Regions from separate parts of the Halomonas sp. Ps84H-12 genome, predicted to be linked through region 1. Evidence: predicted binding sites of a transcription regulator. Region 1 holds the regulator's gene; each other region holds the start of a gene.
What was found. Region 1 encodes sigma-54, which starts transcription at its own class of promoters, with help from an activator protein. Its sites were predicted from a motif close to TGGCACNNNNNTTGCTNT; they were not measured.

Region 1 (2,206 bases):
AGTGAGGACTGCGAGCGTGGGGGATGGCAACCCCGTTGCCTATCCCCGTACTGCCTAGTCGCTCGCGGCCAATGAGTCGGCTAAACACCTCTTGGCTATCTAGGCTGGGTGTATTTTGGGCGATAAAGGTGCTGAAAAACTCCAGCACCCGTTTTTTGCTGCCCCCGGGAACGTCATAAAGCACGCGCTCCGGGGGGAGGATGGTTTCCAACGTCATTGAGTTAACGCACACCAGCGCCCTGGGCGCGAGCTTGTGCTTTTTCCTTATGTTTAACGAGTTGACGATCGATTTTGTCTGCTAGCGCATCAATAGCGGCATACATGTCGTTATCAAGCGCTTCGGCGTGAAGGTCTGCACCGGCAGCGTGCAGTGTGCAGGCTGCTTGCTGGCGCTCCTTCTCAACAGATAAGGTCACTTGCACCGTGGTAATGTTGTCGTAGTGGCGTTCAACGCGCTCTAGCTTTTCGTTAACGTAGTCGCGCAAGGCGTCAGTCAGTTCAACGTGATGACCAGTGATGTTTACTTGCATTGACGTGCTCCTTATCCATCGGACTGTACTTCGATTGTAACCCTTTTTACGCTATTGCAAAGCCCTTGCGTTGAGTTTGTTCATACGTACCGCTTAACTAGCGTAAACGGCGGCGCTCACTTGACGAGGGAATGCCCATTGACTCCCGATATTTTGCGACAGTACGCCGTGCAACGCTAATGCCCCCCTCTTCAAGCAGAGTCACCAAGCGGCTATCGGAGAGCGGTTTTCCTGAGGGCTCATCCTGAATCAGCTTTTTGATGCGGGCGCGAATGGCTGTGCTGGAGTGGCTGTCGCCGCCGTCTTGGCCGCTTACCTGGCTTGAGAAGAAGTACTTAAGCTCGAAAACGCCCCGTGGCGTGTGAATAAATTTCTGCGTGGTCACACGAGATATGGTGGATTCGTGCATCTCTACCGCTTCAGCAATATCCGCTAAAATCAGCGGTTTCATTGCTTCTTCGCCATGCTCCAGAAAGCCAATTTGGCGTGCAATAATTTCACGCCCAACTCGTAGCAGCGTGTCATTGCGACTCGATAAGCTTTTGATCAGCCAGCGGGCTTCTTGGAGGTGCTCTTTGAGGAACTGGTTGTCTTGGCTTTTGTCTGCGCGTTTGATCAAGCTGGCGTAGTCGGGCTGTATACGCAAGCGTGGTAGTGCTTCTGGATTGAGCTCTAAATGCCAACCTTCATTGTCGTGCCGAACGACTAGGTCGGGGGTGATGTAGCTGTCGTCGGTAACGCCATAGGTGCTCCCAGGGCGTGGGTCAAGGCTGCGAATTAAACGGATGACATCGTCAAGCTGCTCGTCATCAAGGCTTAAACGGCGCTTGAGAAGCCGCATATCGTCTTTGCCTAATGCTTCCAAAAACTGGCGAACCAGCCGTTTGGCGGGCATTAGCAGAGGGGTGTCCTCAGGTAGTGAGGCGAGTTGCAGCATCAGGCATTCACGCAGGTCTCGGGCAAAGACGCCGGTGGGCTCAAATTGCTGCAAGCGCAGCAGGGTATTTTCCACTTCCCGCTGGCTTAAGCTGTCATGGCCTTGGGCTTTTAATCCTTCCCGAATGTCATTAAGCGGCTGGGTGAGATAGCCGTTGGCATCCAGCGCATCAATCAGGCTTTCCGCGATGGCGTATTCTCGCGGGCTAAAGTCTGTCATGGCCAGTTGCCATAGCAGGTGGCCATGTAGGCTTTGTCCAGCGGCTTGGCGCTCGAAGTCGGGGCCTTCACTGCTGCCACCCAGGCTGCCTATGTCTTGATAGGTATCTGACCAGTCACTGTCGACGGAGAGTTCGTTGGGGATGCTCTCGGACCACTCAGCCTCTTGAGGCTCACTGACAGCCTGCTCGCCAAACTCATCTTCTTGCTCAAGCATGGGATTGGCATCTAGCGCTTGCTGAATTTCTTGACGAAGGTCCAGCGTCGATAGCTGAAGCAGGGCGATAGCCTGCTGCAGCTGAGGTGTCATGGTCAGCTGTGTGCCGATACGCAATTGGAGAGAAGCTTTCATGACCATCTGAGAACCACTCGTTAATCAGAAAGCTCCACCCTAGAGTGAGTTATGGCTTGGTGCAAGTGCAATAAGCATGCCACTAAAAGAAATGCTTCTGCAGGTCACTGTTTAAAGGCGGAAATCGGCGCCTAAATAGACATCTCGAACCTTCTGGTTGTTGAGGATT
Region 2 (2,206 bases), on a different contig from region 1:
TGCGTAACATCACCCGGGTGTGGCCTACCGCGCGTTCAAGCGCCGCAGATACGCGGTTGTAGCTTGCTGCAATTTCCCCGACCTCGGTAAATGGGTCGGCATCAATGCGTTGGCGCATATCCCCCTGTTTTTCGTGCTGGCGCATATGCTCCAGAAGCTGATGAAGCTCATTTTGAGCCCCGTGTTCTGCTAGGTTAAGCCCCATTTTTTCCGCATCTTTGGAGGCGCGAAGGGGTAAAAAACGCCTCGTGATACGAAATAGCAGCCAAGCAATCCCAAAACTCCATAGGCCACACACCACCACGCCCAGTAGTTGCACCGTGAATTGATCAAAACGGCTAAGCGAGGTACCTAATTTATTTAGATCTGCCAGCCAGGGTAGGGCCAGGGTGCCCCATAGGCCGGTCACCAAATGTGCGGGGATGGCTCCCACCGCATCATCAATACGCCGTTTTAATAGCCATTCGCTTGCCAGCACCATGAGTACGCCGCTAACGCCTCCCATTAAAAAGGCGGCTGGTAAGGAAAGCGCATGAGCGCCAGCGGTGACGGCGACCAAACCTGCAATTGCGCCGTTAATGGCGTACATCACATCCGCATAGCGGCGCACCCGCCAACCAACCAGCATGGCGGATAAGATGCCGCCTACGGCGCCCAACATGGTATTCGCGATAATGCCAGGCACCGAGCTATTCAATGCCAGCGTGCTACCACCATTAAAGCCGAACCAGCCCAGTACCATAAAAAGGGCACCCAGCATGGCAAGCGGTAAATTTCCAGCAGGAAACGCAGTAGGGGGCTTGTCTACTTGAAAGCGCCCCTCACGAGGGCCTATCACCAGCACAGCGGCTAACGCGACCCAGCCGCCTACGCTATGCACCACGGTGGCCCCGGCAAAATCAATAAACCCCAGCGCCGCTAGCCAGCCTGGCGTTCCGCCCAGCAGGCCGCCCCATGCCCAGTGGCCAAATACCGGGTAAATCAGTAGTGCAATCCAGAAGGCCGTCCATAAATAGCCAAGGAACGGCATCCGCTCGGCGACTGCGCCAGCCACGATGGTGGCTGCCGTTGCGCAAAACATGGCTTGAAAAATAAATACAGTGACAAGCCAGGTGTCGGTCGACTCCAGTTCCCATCCAAACAGTGAGCTACCCATCCAGCCTGATTGGGAAGTTCCAAACATCACCCCAAAACCGACCAGCCAAAAGACACTGACGGCAATGGCAAAATCCGCTAGGTTTTTCATAGCGACGTTAATGGCATTTTTTGTTCGTGTGGTGCCCGCTTCCAGGCAAAGAAAACCAGCCTGCATGACGAAAACCAGCGCAGCTGCCCACAGTACCCAAAGCATATCGATGAGTGTTGTATCAAAGCTGTCGGTCATTGGCGTGATCCTTGTGCTGATCTGGTGCAAGGTGAACACTGACATGGTGCATTGTTAGGAAAGATGTCTTCTATTAATGCCGCGCTGTGGCTTCTGTCGCGGAAGGTTTCTGGGGTGTTAAACGCAGTGTTAACTGAGATTAAGCAAATGTTATGCCGTGCTTAGCAAAGTCATCCTTAATTAAGCTTTTTGCGTCATAAAAGACTAAAAAAATGTCTAAAAATAGTGTTTATAACTGTGCAAAAGCTGTTTGATTGGTGATATTTTTCAATATGTTACTTGTGTGATTAACAGCATATGGCTGGGCAAACAATAGAGCGAGAGGAGTGCATCATAATGGCGCGTCAAACGGTGGTTTTAGGAGCAGGCATGGTGGGTGTCAGTATTGCTTGGCAGCTGCAAAAGCGTGGCTATCAAGTAACGCTGGTGGATCGCCGCCAGCCTGGACGCGAAACCTCGTTTGGAAACGCGGGCATTATCCAGCGTGAAGCAGTTAGGCCTTATCCGTTTCCCCGTGATATGAAAACGATATTGAGTGTGCTTCCAAACCGTCGGGTCGATATCCGTTACCGGCCTGCCGGTATGGTCAATGCGGCCTCGCCACTGCTGAGTTACTGGCACCACTCTTCGTCACGGCTCTACAAAAAAATCGTGCCTGAGTACGCCTCGTTAATTCAGCTCTGTTTGGACGCCCACGCGCCGATGATTGAGGCCGCTGGTGCTGAGCATCTAGTGCGTAAGGAAGGGTGGCTTGAAATCTATCGCACGCCGGAAAAGCTCGCTAAGCGAGTTAAAGAGGCTGAAGAAGCCCGCGAGCTTTAC
Region 3 (2,206 bases), on a different contig from region 1:
GCGCACAAAGGTAAAGCGGTCAGCAGAGGTCAGGGCGTCACTGAAGGTGTAATTGATCTCGAACTGGCCGTTGGCATCTTCGTGATCAATTTGGTAGATATCAAAGTCCACCGCCTGAAGCGCTTCGACCAACCTTTCCAGAAACTCGCGTGAGCGCGACAAGCCTTTATAGTCGTAGCAGGGCTTGGCCAGCGTATCGCTCTCATCAACCGGCAACAGCTCACCGGACGCTCCCCGCTTGAACAAGGAAAACTCAGGCTCCAGGCCGGTGTTCAACGTCCAGCCCAGCTCGTTTAGCCGCTCTAACTGACGCATCATGACAACGCGGCTGTCCAGCGCGTGCGGGGCATCATTGACGTAACCGCAGCACGCCATGCGAGCGTAGTGTTTCTGCCACGGCACCAACGACAACGAGTTCAAATCACCTTTGGCCATAAAATCCGGCCCATGGGGCTGCATGCCAAGGCCCGACACCGCAAAGCCAGCGAACCCCGCGCCTTTCTCAACGACATCCATCAGGCAGTTAGCCGGCACTGACTTGGTTTTGGCCGCACCGTGTATATCCACGAACTGGGCCAGCAGATAACGGATGTCATGCTCTTTGATCAACTCAACAGCAGCTTCTGGAGACATACTCAACCCTCTTAAAAATTCTTTTCAAGAAACTATATTTCCCAAAAAGAAAGGCACATAGCATGCCAGAATGTCTCGTCGACCGTTAAAAAACCTCCTCAAATACCTACAAAACACTGATTTAAATGAAATAAATATTTAATTCAGGATTTCAAGAAAGCATTTCCCATCTTTTCTCCTATTGGTTTCTGTGCCTTGACCGCGCCATAACGGTGCAAATTTGCCAAAAAGCGCACCCATAAAGAACAAATGACACGCATATAAAAACCTGGAGGAAAATATGGCGAATATATCGACCTAAAAATTCAAAAAATAAGTAACTGTTTTTTATATGAAATAAACCTGTGTCTCATGCATTTTCTGTATGCACTGACACGTCATGGCAAGCTTATTGCTTCACTGCAAGGAAATATAATTTCTTTTAAAGAATCCATAAAGGGCGACAGCCACTTCTGGTTTCTTTTGGAAAACCTGCCCTAACCGACTGGAAGGAGAATTGATATGACAACGTTATGGCGTACTTCTGCCCTTGCCGAACGCCACCATGCACTCGGTGCGACACTGGAAGACTGGAACGGCATGGGGACTGCGTTTCGTTACGCGGGAGCGGATACCGCCGATCACCACGCCGCCATTCGCACCCAAGCAGGCTTGATGGATGTCTCTGGTCTGAAAAAGATCCATTGCGTTGGCCCGCATGCCAAAGTGCTGCTAGACCATGCCACCACGCGGGATATGTCAAAGCTTTACCCGGGAAAATCTGTCTATGCCACCATGCTCAACGAGGCTGGCAAGTTCGTGGATGATTGCATTGTCTACTGCCTGGCGCCGAATGCGTACTTGGTGGTGCATGGCACCGGTCTGGGCCAGGAAATGCTCACTCTAGGTGCCTTGGGTCGTAACGTCAGCCTGATGTTTGACGATGATCTTCACGACTTGTCACTGCAAGGGCCATTGGCCGTCGACTTTCTTGAAAAGCATGTTGAGAGTATTCGCGACCTGCGTTACTTCCACCATTTGCAGACCCGCCTGTTTGGCTTTGATGTGATGATTTCACGCACCGGCTATACCGGTGAGCGCGGCTATGAGATTTTTTGCAAGGCCAAGGATGCTCCCTCTGTGTGGGACGAAATCCTCGACAAGGGTGCCCCCATGGGCATCGTGCCATGCGGTTTCGAGACACTCGATTGGCTACGCGTGGAAAGTAACCTGCTGTTCTATCCCGTTGATAACTCCGAGACATACCCCTTCCCCGACCAGCCCGCCGGCGACACGCTATGGGAGCTGGGGCTGGACTTCACCGTATCCAAGGACAAGACCGAGTTCCGGGGGGCAGGCGAACACTTCCGCCTCAAGGGCAAGGAGCGCTTCAAGATCTTTGGTGTATTGATTGACAGCGAGGAGGCGGCAAGCGCTGGGGACACCCTCTGGGCAGATAACAAGCAGGTCGGCATTGTTACCGAAGGCATGTTTTCAAGGCTTAGTGGCCGCTCCATGGCACTGGCGCGCCTTGATGTTCCTTATGCCGAGCACGGTGTGCCGTTGGAAATACGTGGCAGCCTGCAAGCCACTG
Region 4 (2,206 bases), on a different contig from region 1:
AACGACCAGTACGCAGGAGGCAAGTACCAATACGGTTAAGCCGAGGTAAAAGAGGCCTTGCTGGTAGCTGAGGCTTTCGCTACGGAATAGAAACGCTGCCGATACAGCGCCCACGTTACCGCCTGCACCGACGATACCGGCCACTGCGCCTAAGGCTTTTTTATTGATAAAGGGCACCACACCAAAGGTGGCGCCTTCCGCCATCTGCACGAACAGGCTAAATACCAGCATGATGCCAATCGCCAAGCTGAGTACATGCATTTGCGAGAAGGCGACGAGAGCGATTCCTTCGCATACTAGTGCGATAAAGAGCCAGCGGACGCGTCCTTTTAGCCCACCCTGTTTAGCGAATAGGTCGGAAAAAACTCCGCCAAGGGTACGAGCAAAAATGTTCATTAAGCCGAACAGGCCTGCGATTAAGCCGGCGGTTGCCAGGGTAAGATCGAATTTATCGAAGAAGTAGATTGCCGCGATATTGTTGATGGTCAGCTCGACCCCAAAACAGAGCCCGTACACTACAAACAGCGCCCAAACGCGGATATCCTTTGCCGCCGCTAAAAAGCTCTGGGCTGCGCCATGCTCTCCGGTGGCTGGAGGTAGCTCACCGCGGGCGCGCAGCTCGCTGAAGTTGCCATCTGGGGCATCTTGAGTGAACAGCCAGTAAGCGATACCGGTAAAAAATAGCACTACGCCAGGCACGACCATGGCCAGACGCCAGCCGAGCGCCTCATTAACGCCTAGCATCAGCATGCCCGCAAAAATCAACGGCATAACAATTTGTGTGGTGCCGCCGCCTAGGTTGCCCCAACCTGCGCTCGTGGCATTAGCTGTGCCAACCACATTGGGCGCAAACATCATGGTGGTGTGGTACTGGGTAATCACAAACGAAGCGCCGATAGCGCCAATCGCTAGGCGGGCCAGCAAAAACGTTTCAAAACTGTTAGCCAGACCAATACCCATAACCGGAATGGACCCGAGCATCAGTAGGCCTGTGTAGGTTTTACGTGGCCCAATACGATCACACAGCACGCCAATCAACAGGCGCACCACCACGGTGATCGCCACCGAGGCAATAATGGTATTGCCGATTTGGGTTTGGGTGAGCGATAGATCCTCGCGAACCACCGCCATCAGCGGCGCAATGCCGAACCAGCCGAAAAAGCAGATATGAAATGCGAACCAGGAGAGGTGAAACGCGCGCATTTGCGGTGTTGAGAAGTTCAACAGTCGAATGCGGTTGGCTTTATTGCGAATGTCCATGGATGGCCTCACAGAGCATAGAACGAGTTTGCCGAGACACAACGCATCAGGCGTTGCGTGGTTACGAGAACATGCCTTCGCCATTGAAGGTCAGGTTCGACGCACTCGTACCCTTGCGGGCCTGGTCCACGCCTACTACTACTGCATAGCAATAAGCAAATACTCCGCCATCTGTCTTTTTAAATATTTAAATCAGTTGCTTACTGTTTTTTCAAAGCAGTGCTAAGGGAAATAAAATCACTAGATTAATCAAGTGAGCGCACTCCTCATGAGCAGAGTGCGCCAAGTTGGGGCAGTGCTGGATGGCTGAAGGGAGTTATTCGTGCAGATATACTGCATCAATATCCAGGGTTGAGCGTTGGCCGATGGCATCAAAGTTAGCCGTGATCCAGTTGTCGGCGGCTTCTCTCCCTTGGTCAAACAGGTGGCATAAAAATGGCCATTCAGAGTTGAGTTTGCTTGAAACCGATAAGCTATCGAGTGCCTGATCGCCACTAATGCGGTGAAAAAGCGACTGCTGGTAGCAGTTTTCAATACCCTGCTCTTCAAGGGTACGTTTCAACAGCGCGATCATGCGCACTTCTTTAATCAGCGCGGCATTAAAGGTGATTTCGTTAAGGCGGTTCATAATGGCCGAAGCGGAGGTGGGTAGTTCATCACGGCGAATCGGGTTGATCTGTACCAACAGAATATCCCTTGCGCTGCACTCTTCCATTAAGGGGAAGAGGGCTGGGTTGCCCATGTAGCCGCCGTCCCAATATGCTTCGCCGTCGATTTCCACAGCCTGGAACATAAAGGGCAGACAAGCCGATGCCATGACCGCATCGACGCTCATCTCTTCTCGACGAAACACACGCTGTTTGCCGGTGCGCACGTTAGTAGCTGCCACAAAGAGCTTTAGCTGGTCGCACTGGCGTACCCGCTCAAAGTCGATGTGGGCCGCCAC

Region 2: amt (ammonium transporter) is a predicted target of sigma-54. The motif match lies at 1,525-1,542, and genes of this name have one in related genera.
Region 3: NH344_RS14485 (aminomethyltransferase family protein) is a predicted target of sigma-54. The motif match lies at 1,014-1,031, and genes of this name have one in related genera.
Region 4: NH344_RS01550 (NarK family nitrate/nitrite MFS transporter) is a predicted target of sigma-54. The motif match lies at 1,413-1,430, and genes of this name have one in related genera.

The regions. Positions count from the first base shown of each region.
Region 1 covers NZ_JAMXSJ010000031.1:20,302-22,507, reverse strand. Annotated here, with positions in the region: gene ptsN (PTS IIA-like nitrogen regulatory protein PtsN) at 1-217, opposite strand, end outside; gene raiA (ribosome-associated translation inhibitor RaiA) at 222-530, opposite strand; gene NH344_RS14275 (RNA polymerase factor sigma-54) at 628-2,043, opposite strand; gene lptB (LPS export ABC transporter ATP-binding protein) at 2,149-2,206, opposite strand, start outside.
Region 2 covers NZ_JAMXSJ010000007.1:28,369-30,574, forward strand. Annotated here, with positions in the region: gene amt (ammonium transporter) at 1-1,384, opposite strand, end outside; gene NH344_RS05130 (FAD-dependent oxidoreductase) at 1,721-2,206, shown strand, end outside.
Region 3 covers NZ_JAMXSJ010000032.1:19,333-21,538, reverse strand. Annotated here, with positions in the region: gene glnT (type III glutamate--ammonia ligase) at 1-633, opposite strand, end outside; gene NH344_RS14485 (aminomethyltransferase family protein) at 1,135-2,206, shown strand, end outside.
Region 4 covers NZ_JAMXSJ010000002.1:109,326-111,531, forward strand. Annotated here, with positions in the region: gene NH344_RS01550 (NarK family nitrate/nitrite MFS transporter) at 1-1,260, opposite strand, end outside; gene NH344_RS01555 (patatin-like phospholipase family protein) at 1,577-2,206, opposite strand, start outside.